Linked DNA regions of Longimicrobium terrae. The main gene of each other region encodes a partner of the protein of the gene in region 2 in a complex. Links are inferred from orthologs where the notes say so. Each region holds a gene or a part of one and is shown on either strand. Other genes may lie near its edges. The genes, in order: mfd and uvrA.

Region 1 (10,435 bases), on a different replicon or contig from region 2:
CATCCGTAGCGCCTCCACCACGGCGCCGTTGGACGAAACCGCGCGCAGGCTGCCGGACACGGCCAGAATGCGGATCACGGGTTCCGCGGTCATTTCGCTCATCAGTGGATGGAGATCAGGTCGCGCCGGATGGGCGGCGGGGGCCGTGGATGGCAAACCGCCGGAGCGCAACAAGAGAACGAACGGAGGGCGGGGCGGAAAGAGGCGGATGAAGGGCATCTCCTCCGTCCATCGACCAGACACACAGCCGCGCCGGATGGAGGGGATGAAAAGAGAGCGGGTGCGCTCAGAAACGATCTTCGCGCACCCGCTCGTCGGTAATCACCCGGTACAGATCGCGGGCGTTCTTCTTCGATACACCCTTGCCCGGCAGTTCCAGCAGTTCCACTTCCAGGATCCGCGCCGGATACCGGATGTGAATCCGGCGTCCGGCGGTCACCATGTCGGCGGGGCGGGCGGGACGGCTGTCGATCGTCACCGCCCCCGCCTCGCACGCCGCCTTGGCTTCGCTGCGGCTCTTGGTCAGGCAGAGGCGGTGAAGGAGCACGTCCACCCGCAGCGGCCCCTCTTCGCTCACAGCTGAATGGACACGTAGGTGTCGCGCCGCAGGTCGGCCAGCAGGCGCTGCATCTGCTTCTGCTCCTGGATGATGCCGCGCACCCGCTCGCGCTGCTCGTCCAGCGTGTACTCGCCCTGCGTGGTGCGCTCGGAGACACGCAGCACCGAGAAGGAGGGGTTGGGTCCGCCGTCCACCTGCACCGGCCCGGCCACGCCGCCCGTCTCCACCCCGGTCAGCGCCAGCGACATGGGCGCCGGCAGCCGCTCCAGCGGAATGTCGCGCTGAAAGCGCGCCTCGTCGGGCGTGTTGTAGCGCGCCGCCAGCTCCGCCGGGTTGGCCCCGCCGCGCAGCGCTGTCGCCACCGAGTCCGCGCGCCCGCGGGCCCGCTCCACGTCCGCCGGGGTGATGGTCGGCTGGATGAGGATGTGGCGCGCCTGCCGCTCGCCGCTGCGCACCTTTTCCAGCTTGATGATGTGAAACCCGAACTCCGTCTCGATGATGCCGCTGGTCTGCCCCGGGCGCATGTTGAACACCGCCAGGTCGAAGTTGCGCACCATCTGCCCCTGGCGGAACCAGCCCAGGTCGCCGCCGCGGTCCTTGCTGCCGTCCATCGAGTAGCGGCGGGCCAGCACCTCGAAGTCGCCGCCCTCGGCCAGTTCGCGCTGCACGCGCTGAATGGTGGTGAGCGCCGCCTGCCGCGCCGAGTCCGACGCCACCGGCCGCACGATCACCTGCTGAAAGGTGACGGTGGCCGGCCGCACGCCGAAGCGCTCGCGGTTGGCCGTAAAGAACTCCGAAATCTCCGCTTCGGTGATGGCCACGGGCGCCATTTCGCCCATGCGCCTGCGCACGTAGCGCTGCACCACCGTCTGGTCGCGGAACTGCGCGGCCAGCTCGGTGCGGTACGCCTCCACCGTGCGCCCCGAACCCGCGAGCGCCTCCGCGAAGGCCACCTCGGTGGGAAAGCGCTGGCGAACCTGGCGCTCCTGGTCGGCCACGGCGGCCTGCACCTCGGCGTCGCTCACCGCGGTGCCGGCGGCGCGCGCGGCTTCCAGCAGCAGCAGGTCGTTGATGCGCTCATCCAGAATCTGCTGAACGGTGCGCTGCAGCCCCGCCGCGTCTTCCGGAACCGGAGTGCCGGAGGCGCGAAGCTGCTCCAGCGCCAGCTGCACGTCGGAGCGAAGGAGGATGGTGTCGCCGACCACGGCCAGCACGCCGTCCCAGACCTCTTCGCCGGGCTGGGGAGCGGGCGTGGTCTGGGCCGCCGCGGGAGCGGCGGCCAGCACGGCGGCAAACAGGGCAATGCGAGTGCGCATCGGTTCCATCGGGGACGGTAACGAGAAAAGGCCGGCCGGAGCCGGCGGAAAACGCGGCCGGGAACCCCGTGGGGTGCACCGGCCGCGTGCTTATATCCTGTTCACCCGCCCGGGGTTCCCCGCGCCGGCATGCGGCGCGGGGGCCCGGTCAGCGCTGGCCCTGCGGAGCCGCGCCCTGGGGGGCGGCGCCCGGCGCGGCCTGCGGCTGCGCGCGGGGGTCCTGCTGGCCCTGCGGCGGGGCGCCCTGGGGCATGGCACCCGGAGGCATGGCGCCCGGCGGCATGCCCTGCGGTCCGCCCGGCATTCCGCCCGGGCCCTGCTGCGGCTGCGACGCGCGGATCACCTTCATGCGGTCCACCACGCGCTGGAACGACTCGGCGTTCACGTCGGCGCCGTACGAGTTGCGCAGCGCAAAGCCCAGCTTGCCCAGCGGCGGAAGCTGGCGCTGGCCGCCCACGGCCTGCTCCATCAACTGGCGCACGGCTTCCTGAATGGCGCCGGTGCCGGCCTTGCCCTTGGGAAAGCGGCGGTTGGCCAGGCCGGACGCCTCGAGGATCTGGTGAATCCCCATGCGCGTGCCGGTGCGGATGCTGTCCACCGCGGCGGCGGAAAGCTTGAAGTTCTTCTTCTGCGCGTCGGCGTACAGATACTCCTTGAGCGCCTCGTTCTCCACGAAGCCGCGCAGGTCCGCCTCGGGGGCGGTCTTGATCTGCTCGCGCTGTCCGGCGGGCACGCCCTGCAGCAGGGTGGCCAGTTCACCGGCCGTGATTTCGCCGCCCTGGTAGCTGGCCAGCGAACGGCTGGCCGCGCGGCCGCGCAGCTCCAGGTTGTCCTGGCCGCCCAGTTCGCGCAGGGCTTCCAGCGCGGTGGGCTCCATGGTGACCTTGGCCACCTTCTTCATGGAATCCACGTAGGTGCCCACGGCGCGCTGCCGGGCGCTGCCCAGAAGCTGCTGGCGGTACGCCTCGCGGTTCTCGCCCAGCGCCTGCTGGCGGCGGTCTTCCACCTTGATGACGTGGTAGCCGAACGGGGTTTCCACCACCGGGCTCACCTGTCCGGGCTGCAGCTTGAAGGCCGCTTCCTCGAACTGGGGCACCATGCGGCCGCGGCCGAACCAGTCCAGGTCGCCGCCGCGCTCCTTGCCGCCGGGCTCTTCGGTGAACTCCTTGGCCAGCGTGGCGAAGTCCTCACCGGCGGCCGCGCGGGCGCGCACCTGCTCGGCCTTGGCCTTCAGCGCCTGCCGCTGCTGCGGGGTCGCTTCCGGCGCCGGGCGGAACAGCACGTGGCGGGCGCGGATCTCTACGCCGGGCCCTTCGGTGTTCCACATCTGCTCCAGACGCGCGTCGTCGATCACGGTGTCGGGGCGCACCTGGGTTTCCAGGTAGCGGAACACCGTCTGCTCGCGCGTCTCGTCCTGAACGAACTCGTCCAGGTCCAGCACCTTGAGGCTGGTGTCCTCGGCGGCCGCGGTGGCCAGCAGCGAATAATCGACCCACAGGTCGGCCAGCGCGCGAACCACCTGCGGGTCGGCGGGAATCTGCGGATTGGCGGCCAGGATCTGCGCCGCGTCTTCCACGCGCAGTTCCGTGCCGGCGGCCTTGGCCACCACGTCGGTGTGGGACGTCATGGCGCCACCCATGCCGCACGCCGCGACGGCGAACGGGGCGGCCATGAACGCCCAGCGGGACAACTTCATTCGTGTTCTCCGGACCGGGGTTGGATTGTGAGTTCACGCCGGAAGGCCCCCGGGCCCGCCGGCACTCTGGAAGTCGAACGAACAGAAGTGCGGTAGTGCGTCAGTGCTGGGTGCGTGAGTGCTTCAACGGCGAGTGCCCAGTGCCGAGTGCCCGGTGCCCGGTGCCGTTCGCACTCACGCACTGACGCACCCCGCACTCACGCACTTTCATTTTGCCATTTCCGCCGCCAGGTCGCGCAGGGCGGGGACCAGGGTGTTCAGAATCGGCTCCGTGCCGTGCCGCGTCAGCGTGAGCGACAGGGGAAGGGGGCGGCGAACCTCCACGCTGAACTGCCACGCCTGCAGCGCCCGCTGCAGCGACGCCATCCGCGGCACCACGCCCTTGCGAAAGTTCAGGCGCACGTCCCACGGGCGAACCAGCAGCCGCTCCACCCCCAACTCGCCGCCCAGCAGCCGCAGCGAGGCGGTTCCCAGCAGCCTCTCCACCTCTTCCGGAAGCGGGCCGTACCGGTCGCGCAGTTCGCGGCGCACGGCCTCGATCCCGTCCAGCGTGGTTTCGCGGCTCAGGCGCCGGTAGAAGCTCAGCTTCTGCGCCTCGTCGGGGATGTACGCGTCGGGAATCAGCGCGGTACCGTCCACCGAAACGTCGGCCAGCGGGGCGGGGCCGTCGGTTCCGGCGCCGCGGATCTGCCGGATGGTTTCCTCCAGCAGCCGCAGGTAGGTGTCCAGCCCCACCGCATGCACGAAGCCGGACTGCTGCTGGCCCAGGATGTTACCCGCGCCGCGCAGTTCAAGGTCCTTGAGCGCGATGCGGTAGCCGCTGCCCAGCTCGGTGTAGTGCTCCAGCACCCGCAGCCGCTTTTCGGCGTCTTCCTCGATCTCGTCCGGAACCAGCAGGTAGCAGTAGGCGCGGTGATGGCTGCGCCCCACGCGGCCGCGGATCTGGTACAGCTGGCTCAGGCCGAAGTGGTCCGCCCGGTTGACGATCAGCGTGTTGGCGCGGGGCACGTCCAGCCCCGCCTCCACGATCGCCGTGGCCACCAGGATGTCGGCCTCGCCCTCCAGAAAGAGGGTCATCACCTCTTCCAGTTCCTTTTCGCGCATCTGCCCGTGCGCAATGCCGATGCGCGCGTCGGGCACCATCGCCTGCACCTTCTGCGCGACGGCGCCGATGGTTTCCACCCGGTTGTGGACAAAGAACACCTGGCCGCCGCGGTCCAGCTCGCGCCGGATGGCGTCTTCCAGGATGGCGTCCGTCCACGGGAGCACGTGGGTGATCACGGGCTGCCGGTCGCGCGGGGGCGTCTGAATCAGCGTCATGTCGCGCAGCCCCAGCAGCGAAAAGTGCAGGGTGCGCGGAATGGGCGTCGCCGTCAGCGTCAGCACGTCCACCGAGCGGCGCAGCTGCTTCAGCATCTCCTTGTGCTTCACGCCAAAGCGCTGCTCTTCGTCAATCACCATCAGTCCCAGGTCGCGGAACTTGATGTCGGGCGAAAGCAGGCGGTGCGTGCCCACGACGATGTCCACATCCCCCGTCGCCAGCCGGGCGAGCACGGAGCTCTGCTCCTTGGCGGTGCGGAAGCGGGACAGCGCCTCGATCTTGACGGGAAAGTCCGCCAGCCGCTCGCTGAAGGTGTGCAGGTGCTGCTCGGCCAGAATCGTCGTGGGGACCAGCACGGCCACCTGCTTGCCGTCCTGCACCGCCTTGAACGCCGCGCGGATGGCGATCTCCGTCTTGCCGTATCCCACGTCGCCGCAGATCAGGCGGTCCATGGGGCGCGGCGACTCCATGTCGCGCTTGACGTCTTCCGTGGCCTGGCGCTGGTCCGGCGTGTCCTCGAACAGGAAAGCGGACTCCATCTCCCGCTGCCAGCGCGTGTCGGCGCTGAAGGAGTAGCCCTGCTCGGCCTGGCGGCTGGCGTACAGCTCCAGCAGCTCGGCCGTCATCTCCTGAATGGCCTTCTGCGTCTTCTGCCGGGCGCGCGACCAGTCCTTGCCGCCGATGCGGTGCACCTTGGGCGGCGCGGCCTCGTCATCGTCCGAGACCCAGCGCTCGATCAGGTCCACCCGGTGCACGGGCACGCGCAGCAGTTCGCCGCCCGCGTACTCGATCACCAGCGTCTCGAACTCCTCCTCGCCCAGGCGGACGCGCTCCATCCGCCGGAACTGCCCCACGCCGTGGTCCATGTGCACCACGTAGTCGCCGGGCTTGAGCGCGGCCACGCTTTCCAGCGCCGCGCCGCCGCGAAACCGGCGCCGCCTGCGGATGCGGCGCGAGCGGCGAAAGATCTCGTGGTCCGTCAGCACGCGGAACGGCGGCTCCGCGTCCATCAGCACGAACCCGCCGGTCAGCGAGCCGATGGCCAGCTCCACCGCGCGGGCGACCTTCAGGTCGTCCAGCAGCTCCTGCAGGCGCTCCAGCTGTCCCTGGTTGTCGCAGAGGACGAGCGAGCGCTCCCCGGCGTGGGCGGCGGACTTGAGCAGCTCGCCCAGCCGCCCCATGTCGCGGTCGATGGCGGGCGGCGGCAGCGCGCGGAAGCGGGCCCAGCGCTGCACCGGCAGGTCGCCCGCTTCTTCCACGAAGAGCTGCGGAAACGCGGCCAGGCGGCGGACGGCGTCCACCGGCGGAAGAAAGACGCGCTCCGGCGGCTCCGGCTTCGTTCCCCGCCGCGCCTCGCTTTCGTGCAGGCGCGCGACCTCGGCCCAGGTGCGGTCCAGCTCCTGCCGCGTTCCCGAGCCGTGCAGGTGCACGATCAGCGTGTCTTCGGGCAGGTAGTCCAGCAGCGACCGCCGCTCCTCGGTGGACCCGGCCGATTCCGTGCGGCGCGCCCCGCCGATGCCGTCCGGGTTGCGCAGGTCGACGGGCAGCAGTTGCAGCACGTTGACCGTGCGGACGGACAGCTGCGACAGGATGTCGAAGAAGCGGATGCTGTCCACCTCGTCGCCCAGCAGCTCGATGCGGGCCGGCTCCGGCGATCCGAAGCCGAACACGTCGACGATGCCGCCGCGCAGCGCGTACTGCCCCACCTCTTCCACGGTGGCGACGCGCTCAAAGCCCATCTCCTCCAGGCGCGCCGACAGTTCCGGCAGGCGAAGCGTGTCGCCGGCGCGCAGTTCCAGGCGCAGGTCGCGCAGCCCCTCGACCGCCGGCGACAGCTCCTGCATGGCGCGCGCGGTGGTCACCAGCACGCGCGCCCGCCCGCTCAGCAGCGCCTCCAGCGCCTCCACCCGCGTACCGCCGATCTCCAGGTGCGGCTCGCCCTCCTCGTAGGGAAGGGATTCGCGCTGGGGATACAGAAAGACGGAGGTGTCGCCCAGCACCGATTCCAGGTCGCTGGACGCCATTTCGGCGTCTTCGGGGCCGCTCGTCACCACCAGCCACATGCGCTCCGGCCGGGCGCGGTGCAGCGCGGACAGCAGCAGCAGCGGCGAAGAGCCCGCCAGCCCCGCCGCGACCACCGACTCGCCCGCGCGCGGCAGGCCTGCGGCCAGGTCGCGGAACGCGGGAACGGTCTGGAACGAGTCGATCAGCAGCGGATGCGGCACAGCCTGGTGTTGGGGGACCCGTCTGGAGGGCGCCCGCCGCGGAGCGGGGCGGAACGCGGGCGCGCCGGAAAAGCCGCGGCGCGGCTCCTGGCGATGCGTGGGACAATCCGGAAAAGTACCGTGGTGCGGTGCGGGGCGTCAACCACCGCCGCAATTCCGCCCCGTCCCAGGCGTGTGTGCCCGCCGAGACTGCCGTCCGTTTCACGCGGAGGACGCAGGGGTAGCGGAGGTACGCGGGGGGAACGGCAGGGGGATACGCCTCACACACCGCAGCGGACAGCCGACCCCGTCCAAGGGTGCTGCACTTTCGCACTCTCGTACTTTCGTACTGCAGTTCCGCACTAACGCACTCACGCACCCCGCACTGACGCACTCTCCCCTATCGTCCGCATTCCGAGAACACCCGTCCCCGCACGGTGACGCAGGGACGCGCGGTGGAGCGGCGGAAACGTTTGTTCATCCAGCACTTTCCTTGTATGTTGCATGGAGGCGGGTTCGGAACGGCGCTTGCCGCGCTGCATGGGTGCTCAACCCCGCTCCACCGGAGACCCACTGATGAAAACCAGAATTCTTGCCGCGGGCCTCGTGCTCGCCGCGCTCGGCGCCGTTCCGGCCGCCGCCGAGTCCGCGCCCCTCGTGCCGGCCACGCTTTCCGGCGCCTCGGCCATCACCGCCGCACTCGCCGCGCAGAACGGCGACGTACGCGTGTGGATGAACGGCGGCGACGTCTTCCGCTCGGGCGACCGCATGCGGGTGAACGTGCGAACCGAACGCGACGGCTACCTGGCCGTCTTTCACATCGACACCAACGGCGACGTCGACGTCCTCTACCCCCGCTCGTACGACGACGACGGGTGGGTGGACGGCGGCCGCACCCTGAGCCTGGGCTCGCGCGGCGGGTGGGACTACCTGCGCGTGCGCGGCGGCGTGGGGATGGGCTACGTCTTCGCCGTGATGCTGGACGAACCGCTGGAGCTGTACCGCGTGCGCGACCTGTACCGCCCGCGCTACGCCGGATGGGACGCCAACCGCAGCATCTACGGCGACCCGTTCTACGCCATGGACGAGATCGTCCGCACCGTGGTGCCGGAGAACGCGCAGGGGTACGAGAGCACCGACTACTACACGTACCACGTGGGCCGCCGCTACCGCTATCCGCGGTACGCCTGCTATGACGGCTACGGCGACTGGTACACCAACATTTCGTACTACGACTACGATTCGTACGGCTGCGACCGGGTGCGCATTTTCCTGGGCCGCCAGCGGTACTATTATGATACGCGCTACTGGCGCGGCAGCCGCCGGGCCTACTACGGCGACTACTACCGCACGCACCGCCAGCCGCCGCCGCTGCACGGCTACAAGGAGCGCACCGCGGGCAACGCGCCCACGGCCCGGGCCGGCTACACGCCCCGCCCGCGCCCGCAGGACGGCGCCGACGTGCGCGGCAACGCGCCGGAAAGCCGCGGATCGGACGTGCGCGGCAGCACGCGGCGCCCAGGCTCGTACGAGCCGCGCGTGGGATCGTCGGGCGCGAACGAGCGGCCTTCCAGCCGCGGCTCCCGCCCGTCGGACGTGACGGGTTCGTCGCGCCGGCCGGACACGGAGCCCCGCGTAACGCCTCCGGACAGCCGCGCGGACAACGGCGGCGAAACGCAGCAGGAGCCGCGGCAGCAGGGGCGCCCCGTGGCGCCCAACCGCGACCGCCCCACGTTCCAGCGGCGCCCCCAGTCGGAGCCGCGCACCGCGGAGCCGAGGTCGGAGCCCCGCTCCGAGCCGCGCCGCCCAGCGCGCGAAGCGGAGCCGGCGCGCGAAAGCCAGCCCCGCCGCCAGGCGGAGCCGCGGCGCGAGTCGGCCCCGCGCCGGGAATCCGCGCCGCCGCGGGAGGCGGCGCCCCGCCGGGAGTCGTCGCCGCCGTCCAGCAGCCGGTCCAGCGGCGGATCGTCCGGCGGTTCGTCTTCACGCCCTTCGTCGTCTTCGAGCCCGCGCTCACGGACGCCCGGGGCGTGACGCGGGCGGGCCGTCCGGCCCGCCCCCACACCCTTGGAGCCCCCTCATGACGCGACGCACGTACGCCGCCTTTTCCGCCGCGCTGGCACTGTCTGCCTGCGCGGCGCCCGCGTCCACCCCCGCGCCCCTGCCCGCGCCGGCCTCCGAGCCGCCGATGAGCATGGGCGCGCAGTCGTCTCCCCTCCCCGCGCACCCCGCGGCGCCCGGGCTGACGATGGAGCAGGCGGTGGCCACCATCACCCCGCAGGACGTCTACGCCCGCATCGAGTTCCTGGCCTCGGACCGCATGCGCGGACGCGATACGCCCAGCCCGGAGCTGGAGATCGCCGCCAGCTACCTGGTGAACCAGTACAAGCTGTGGGGAATGCAGCCGGGCGGCGAAAACAGCACCTTTTACCAGTGGTGGCCGTTTCCGCTGCGCCGCCTTCGCGCGGCGGGCGCCGGGCTGGAACTTCGGGGTTCGGGCGGCTCGCAGCGCCTGCAGTTGGGGCGCGACTTCTTTGCGCGCGGCGGCACGGCGCAGCCGCTGGCTTCGGCCGGGCTGGTGTATGCCGGGCGCGCCGCGGACGGCGTGCTGGCGCAGGGCAGCCTGCGCGACCGCGTGGTGGTGACGGCGCTTCCGGGCAGCGGCGGGAGCCGCGACTGGCGCGTGGAGCGCAACCGGCAGGCGACGGCGGCGCAGCGGGCGGGCGCATCGGCGATCGTCTACGTGCTGGAGCCGTCGTGGACGGCGGACAGCATTGCCGCCTACACGCGGCAGACCGCGGCGGGCGCGCGCAGCCTGGGTGGCGAGGCGGGCTTTCCGCAGTACTTCGTGACGTATGGCGCCGCGCAGCAGTTCTTTCGTACGGCGGGGATGTCGCTGGATGAGCAGTGGCGCGCTCCGGCCGCCGCGCCGGTCGTGCTGGCCGGGGTGACGGCGAGCGGCGCACTGCCGATGGAGAACGCCGACGAGCGCAACGCGCCCAACGTGGTCGCCATTCTTCCGGGAAGCGATCCGGCGCTGCGCAATGAGTACGTGGTGCTGTCCGCGCACATGGACCACGTGGGCGTGGGACGGCCGGTGAACGGCGACAGCATCTACAACGGCGCGGATGACGACGCCAGCGGCACCACGGGGCTGCTGGAAGTGGCCGAGGCGTTCGCGCGGCTGGGCGCGCGGCCCCGCCGCAGCATCATCTTTCTGCACGTGAGCGGGGAAGAGAAGGGGCTGCTGGGCTCGGAATGGTTCTCGGACCATCCCACGGTGCCGCTGGGGCAGATCGTGGCGAACGTCAACGTGGACATGATCGGGCGCAACAGCCCGGA
Region 2 (6,713 bases):
TGCCGCGCGGGTGCCGGGCCGAGACAGGCCGGGCGCGACGCGATCCGGCATCCAGAACGGGCGGATGCGCACCACGGTTTCAGGCGGGGTGATCCGGGCAGTCGGCGCCTCGGAGTACGCCGCGGCCGATCCACCCTCAACCGCACCAGTGATTCAGCGCGGCGGCGGCGCGGGGAGCGAGGCGGCGAAATCGCGCAGCGTGTGCCAGTACGCCTCGCCCGCGACGAACACGAGATCGTTGTGCCCGGCGCCCTGAACCCAGAACTCGCGCGCGTTCCCCGGGGCGAGGGCGCGCAGCCGCTGCCCGTGCGCGAACGGAATCACCTCGTCCGAGGTGCCGTGAATCACCAGCACCGGCGCGGTGACGCGGGGGAGCTTGTCGACCGTCCGGAACCGGTCGAACGGCAGCACCCGCACCCGGCTGAACACCCCGCCGACGCTGGTGAAGGTGCTTTCCAGAATCAATCCCGCGACAGGGCGGCGCGCGGCCAGATCCGCCGCGGGCCCGCCGCCCAGCGAGCGGCCGTGGACGATGATGCGGTCCGCGGGCACCCCGGCGGCGCGGGTGAGGTAGTCGAACGCGGCGTCCTCGTCGCGGTAGGCGGCCTGCTCGGACGGACGGCCGGTGCTGAGGCCGTAGCCGCTGTAGTCGTACGCCAGCACGCTGAAGCCCGCGTCCCGCAGGTCGCGCAGAAAGGGCATGTCCTGCGCGAGGTCTTCGCCGTTGCCGTGGCTGTACAGCACGGTGTACCGCGCGTCCGGATTACGCAGGTGCACGGCCGCCACCACGCCGCCCCCGTCGCGCGGCAGCAGCAGGATGTCGGGCGTACGGGCGTAGCGCGCGGCCGGCGGCATGAAGATCAGCCGGTCCGCGGCCACCCACATCAGCAGCGAGAACCCGGCGTAGATCAGGCCCAGCAGGAGCAGATAGCGCATGGCGGCGCGGAGTACGGTGGCGCGAGTTAGCGTCACGCGAGGGCGGCGGGAACGGCGGGGACGGTGGACGCGGCGGCGGGCGCGTCCGCCGCGGGCTTCGGCGCGCCGATCAGCCGCTCCACGAGCAGGATGGTGCGGGTGCGCACGGGCTCGAACGCCAGCCCGACGGCGACACCGGTGAGCACGCCCCCCGCCCGGTCGCTGAGCCCCAGCCGCGCGCCCACCCAGCCCTGCAGCACCTGCTCCAGCGTGGCAAAGAGAATCACCGTCATCAATCCCACCGCGCTGGCGACGGCGGTGCGGCGGATGGCGAGCGCCGGGTCAAGCGCGCCCGAGCCGAACATGGCGAACGCAAGGCAGGCCAGCAGCCCCAGAAAGCCCGCCAGCAGCGACAGCGCGAACCAGTAGGGAACCGGCGGCGTGTATCCCGTGGCGCTCTGCAGCAGCCGGAGCGCCGAGGCGATGAGCGCGACGGCGGCGGCCAGCACGCACCCCTCCAGCACCCAGAAAATGCGGCGCCGCTCCGGGGCATCCGCGCGGCGGTAGCTGGCCCGCAGGTTGGCGAGGGCGATCACCAGCGTGGCGAGCAGCGCGGCGACGGTGGCATACCGGGCAGCCACGCCCGCCAGCCGCAGTCGCGCGCCGCCACCCTCGATCGCGATGTTCACCATCTGCGGGATGACGACGACGATCGCGCAGAACCACGCGGCGGTGCGGCGCAGGTTCCGCTCATCCATCGTCCACGCCTGCGCGGCCGAGATGGCGCGGGCCGGGCGCGAGCGGGCGCGCGGCTGCACGTCCGCAGGGTGCAGCGGGCGGGGAAAGACGGCGGAGAAGCGGATGAGCATCGCCATTCCCGCCACGGCCATCAGGGGGAGCAGCGTGTCCAGCGACATCATGGCCCAGCGGGGAAGGCCGCTCGCCGTCAGCATCCACCAGACGGATTCGCCGGCGAGCGGATACGAGAGCAGGGCCAGAAAGGTGGCCAGCACGCGCGCGTCCTGCCGGTCCCAGCTGCGGAACGCCAGCACCAGCGCCAGCATGGCCGCCGCCGGCCCGCCCGCGCTCAGCAGCACCATCATCACCAGCAAATGGATGCTGAAGCCGGCGCCGCTCAGCCGGACCTCCTGCACGAAGCCGATGAGCGTCAGCGCGCCCAGCGCAAACGAGGTGGCGGAAAGCACGCGGACGAATCCGCGCAGCAGCGGGTGGGAGCTGGACATGGGGACTGCGGGGGTGCGGGAACCGCGGGGAGGCACTGCGCACAAGCTACGGCGGACGGCGGACTTGCGGAAGCGGAGCGCATCCCGGGCCCCGCCGGGCCCGGGATGCCGGCCACAGGTGCTACGGCTCGCTCACCAGAGACAGGGGCTGCTCCGTCCAGACGTTCACCGGCTCATAGTTGACCGTCGCCGGGCGGAAAACGTACAGCCGGGCCAGCTCCACAAAGGCCGGCTTCACCTGCGGGTCCACCGAGCCGCGGCTGAGATAGCTGTAGAGGACGTGCCCGTTGCGGCTCACCAGAAAGCGGAGCCGGAGGTTCATGGCGCCGTCCATGCCGGGATTGGCCAGCATCAACTGCTGAAACGCGGCGCGGACCGCGGGCCCGTTCACCGGAACGGGAGGGCACTCGATGTATTCCGTCCCCGGCGCCAGGGGCGGCTCGGTGCGCTGGGGCAGGGAGACCACGAAGTACTCGTCTTCCACGGGAAGCGTGGCCAGCAGAGGCGCGGCCTGGTCCAGCACGCCCTGCACCACGTCGCCCGCCACGTTGGCGTCCACGAACGCCCGCGTGGCGCCGGTCTGGTGGTTCACGAACTCCACCACCAGGTCGCCGTACGGTTCCGCGACGCCGGCCTGCCGCGCCGCCTCCATGATGCGCGCCTGAACGGTGTCGCGAATGGACTTGTTCGTGGAGTCGCGGCGGATCTCCTCCGGCCGGCGGCGGTCCGGACGCGCCCTGCGGGCCGGCATCCGCTCGCGCACGCAGCCCGGCTCCAGCGGCAGCTGGGAATCCTGCGCGGAGGCCGCACCGGGCGCGGCGGCGGCAAAGGCAAGGCTCGACAGAAGCAGCAGGCGGTATCGCACGGATGGAATCAGAATCGGGTGACGAGGGAGGGCCGAAAGCGCGGCCGGAGCGGGAACGGATGAATATCCGCCGAAAACGTCTGCCGCAAGCCGCGCCGGCCGTGACCGCCTTTCACCGCCCCCATCGGACGGCGATGACCGGCTGTTCACGACCATCTGCCCCGGACGCGCGAAGGGCCGCTCCGGAGAGCGGCCCTCAGTTCATCACGCGTTCTCAGTTTTGCGCGGCCGGCCGCGTTTGCGGGTGCCCGGCTCCGCGGGGGCGGCCGGTGTTTCCGCGGGCGCGGTCTTGCCCAGCAGCGTCTGCAGGAACCGCCCGGTGAACGATCCCTCCACCTGCGCCACCTGCTCCGGCGTTCCCGCCGCCACCACCGCGCCGCCCTTGGGCCCGCCCTCCGGCCCCAGGTCGATGATCCAGTCCGCGGTCTTGATCACATCCAGATTGTGCTCGATCACCAGCACCGTGTTGCCCCGCTCCACCAGCCGGTGCAGCACCTCCAGCAGCATCCGCACGTCCTCGAAGTGCAGCCCCGTCGTGGGCTCGTCCAGGATGTAGAACGTCTGCCCGGTGGCCAGCTTGCTCAGCTCCGTCGCCAGCTTCACCCGCTGCGCCTCGCCGCCCGAAAGCGTCGTCGCGGCCTGGCCCAGGTGAATGTAGCCGAGACCGACGTCCGACAGCGTCTGCAGCGAGCGCTTCAGGCGAGGGACGGCGTCGAACAGCTCAAGCCCTTCATCCACCGTCAGTTCCAGCACGTCGGCGATGGAGTGGCCCTTGTAGAACACCTCGAGCGTTTCGCGGTTGTAGCGCTTGCCGCGGCACACCTCGCACGGAACGTAGACGTCCGGCAGGAAGTGCATCTCGATCTTCACCAGGCCGTCGCCCTGGCACGCCTCGCAGCGCCCGCCCTTGACGTTGAAGCTGAAGCGCCCGGGCGTGTAGCCGCGCATCTTGCTTTCCGGCAGCTCCGCGAACAGGTCGCGGATGACGGTGAAAAGGCCGGTGTACGTGGCGGGATTGGAGCGGGGCGTGCGGCCGATGGGGGACTGGTCGATGTCCACCACCTTGTCCAGCAGCTGCAGCCCGTCGATGCAGTCGTGCGCGCCGGCCACCGTCTTGGCGCGGTAGAACTTGCGCGCCAGCACATTCCACAGGATGTCGTTGATCAGCGTCGACTTCCCCGATCCCGACACGCCCGTCACCGCCACGAAGCAGCCCAGCGGAATGCTGACGTCCAGCCCGCGCAGGTTGTGCTCGCGCGCGTTGCGGATGGTGAGCTCGCGCCCCTCCACCGGGATCCGCCGTTCCACGGGAATCTCGATGCGACGCTCGCCGCGCAGGTAAGCGCCGGTAAGCGACTCCTCCGCCGCGGTCACGTCATCCACCGAACCCGCGGCGATCACCTTGCCGCCGTGCCGCCCCGCGCGCGGGCCCAGGTCGACGACGTAGTCCGCGGCGCGGATGGTGTCCTCGTCGTGCTCCACCACCAGCACGGTGTTGCCCAGGTCGCGCAGCTGCTTGAGCGTTTCCAGCAGCCGCTCGTTGTCACGCTGGTGCAGGCCAATGCTGGGCTCGTCCAGGATGTAGAGAACGCCCACCAGCCGCGAGCCGATCTGCGTGGCCAGGCGGATGCGCTGCGCCTCGCCGCCGCTGAGCGTTTCCGCCGAGCGGCCCATCGTCAGGTACTCCAGCCCCACGTTGACCAGAAACGACAGCCGCTCGCGCACTTCCTTGAGGATGGGCGCGGCGATGTCGCGCGACATGGTCGGCAGGCCGTCCACATACTCAAAAAAGCCCAGCGACTCCGCCACCGGCATGGCCACGATGTCGCCCAGCGAGCGCCCGCCGACGGTGACGGCCAGGCTTTCGGGCCGCAGCCGCGCGCCGTGGCAGGTGCCGCACGCCAGGGTGCTCATGTACTCTTCCAGCGTCTCGCGCACGGAGTCGCTGCTGCTTTCCTTGTAGCGCTGCTCCACGTCGCGCAGAATGCCGGCCCACTTCAGCTTCTTGCTGATGGCCTTGCCACCCTTGGGCGCGCCCTTGTCGTCCGCGCCGTACATCAGCAGGCGGCGCACCTCGTCCGTCAGTTCCTGCCACGGAGTGTTGAGGTCGAAGCCCACCGCGTCGGCCAGCCCTTCCAGGATCGTCCCGCGCAGATGGCCGCGGGGCACGCCCCAGGGAAGGACGACGCCTTCCAGGATGGAGAGCGAGCGGTCCGCCAGGACGAGGTCCGGGTCCGGCTCCTTGCGCGTGCCCAGGCCGCCGCACGCCGTGCAGGCGCCGTAGGGGGAGTTGAAGGAAAACTGCCGCGGTTCCAGCTCCGGGATGCTGACGCCGCACTCCGCGCAGGCGTAGTGCTCGCTGAACAGCTCCGGCTCCGGATCGACGGCGTCCGGCGTGTGCGCCACAACCTGCACCACGCCGTCGGCGGAGCGCAGCGCCTGCTCCACCGCGTCGGCGATGCGCGAGCGGTTTTCGCCATCCACCGCCACCTTGCGCTCCACGTAGATGCTGATGTCGTGGTTGGAGCGGCGGTTGAGCACGGGGGGCTCTTCCAGGCGGTGCACCTCGCCGTCGGTGCGCGCGTGGGTAAAGCCCTTGCGGCGCATTTCCTCGAACAGGTCGCGGAACTCGCCCTTGCGGCCGCGCACGGCGGGGGCGAGCACTTCCAGCCAGGTGCCGGCCGGAAGCTCCATGAGCCGTTCCACGATCTGCTGCGCGCTCTGCCGGGCGACCGGCTTGCCGCAGGTGGGGCAGTGGGGGGTGCCCGCGCGTGCCCAGAGCAGGCGCAGGTAGTCGTACACCTCGGTGACGGTGCCGACGGTGGACCGCGGGTTTCGCCCGGCGGTCTTCTGTTCGATGGAGATGGCCGGCGAGAGCCCCTCGATGGAGTCGACGTCGGGCTTTTCCATCATGCCCAGGAACTGGCGGGCGTACGCGGAAAGCGATTCCACGTACCGCCGCTGCCCCTCGGCGTAGATGGTGTCGAAGGCGAGCGACGACTTGCCGCTCCCGCTCAGCCCGGTGATTACCGTGAGCTGGTCGCGGGGGATCTCGACGTCGATGTTCTGGAGGTTGTGCTCGCGTGCGCCGCGGACGATCAGGTTTTCTTCTGCCATCCCGAAAACTTACCGCAACGGGCGCCCGCTTTCAACCGTCCAGCGAACGCCGAACACATTTGTTCACCCGCGCTTGCGGCGGATGGGCGGGCGGGGGCGGTGCGGCGGGTGCCGCGGAGGTTGACGGACGGGGATGCGGGGAGGCGGAGAACGGGGCGCGGACCGCGGGCCGCGGCTTCGTGCGGAGAGGCGGAATCAGCTGCCAACCGTCCCCGGTGCAGGGAACGGACAACCGGCGCGCGCCCACCGCCTCGTGGCCCTCACCCCGCGTGCTGCGCACGACGACCCTCTCCCACAAACAGACGTGGGAGAGGGAGCACACCCCAGATTCGTGACGAGGAGAGGTTGGTGTGGGGGGGCGGGTTCCGGCCCGGCGGTTGAAACCGCGCCTCAAAAGACACGAAGTCCGCCTGCGCGGACTGCGGCGGACTAGGCTTGTTTTCCCGATGCAGTTGAAGCCCCGAACCGGATGCGCCAGCAGCGGGTTCGGGGGTTCCCGCTGTTTGAGAGCGTGTCCCGCAAACCTCTAATACGGGGCAGAGCGGGGCGACGACCGGCGTCAGTGCCGGAGC

Evidence for each region.
Region 1: the proteins of uvrA (region 2) and mfd are in contact, whole or in part, in a crystal structure (PDB 4DFC), measured with the Escherichia coli proteins. The link is inferred for Longimicrobium terrae from one-to-one orthologs.

What each region holds. Positions count from the first base shown.
Region 1 is NZ_JACHIA010000003.1:690-11,124, reverse strand. The notes cover bases 3,579-7,464. They hold mfd (transcription-repair coupling factor), read right to left. Parts: upstream 7,118-7,464; coding sequence 3,779-7,117; downstream 3,579-3,778. In the rest of the region: HNQ61_RS06160 (NADPH-dependent FMN reductase), read right to left, coding at 1-102; HNQ61_RS06155 (S4 domain-containing protein), read right to left, coding at 287-577; HNQ61_RS06150 (peptidylprolyl isomerase), read right to left, coding at 574-1,875; HNQ61_RS06145 (peptidylprolyl isomerase), read right to left, coding at 2,024-3,571; HNQ61_RS06135 (DUF4384 domain-containing protein), read left to right, coding at 7,673-9,127; HNQ61_RS06130 (M20/M25/M40 family metallo-hydrolase), read left to right, coding at 9,174-10,435. UniProt on the Escherichia coli protein: Couples transcription and DNA repair by recognizing RNA polymerase (RNAP) stalled at DNA lesions. Mediates ATP-dependent release of RNAP and its truncated transcript from the DNA, and recruitment of nucleotide excision repair machinery to the damaged site.
Region 2 is NZ_JACHIA010000021.1:278-6,990, reverse strand. The notes cover bases 3,029-6,448. They hold uvrA (excinuclease ABC subunit UvrA), read right to left. Parts: upstream 6,142-6,448; coding sequence 3,229-6,141; downstream 3,029-3,228. In the rest of the region: HNQ61_RS23100 (alpha/beta hydrolase), read right to left, coding at 154-936; HNQ61_RS23095 (hypothetical protein), read right to left, coding at 969-2,159; HNQ61_RS23090 (hypothetical protein), read right to left, coding at 2,281-3,024. UniProt on the Escherichia coli protein: The UvrABC repair system catalyzes the recognition and processing of DNA lesions. UvrA is an ATPase and a DNA-binding protein. A damage recognition complex composed of 2 UvrA and 2 UvrB subunits scans DNA for abnormalities.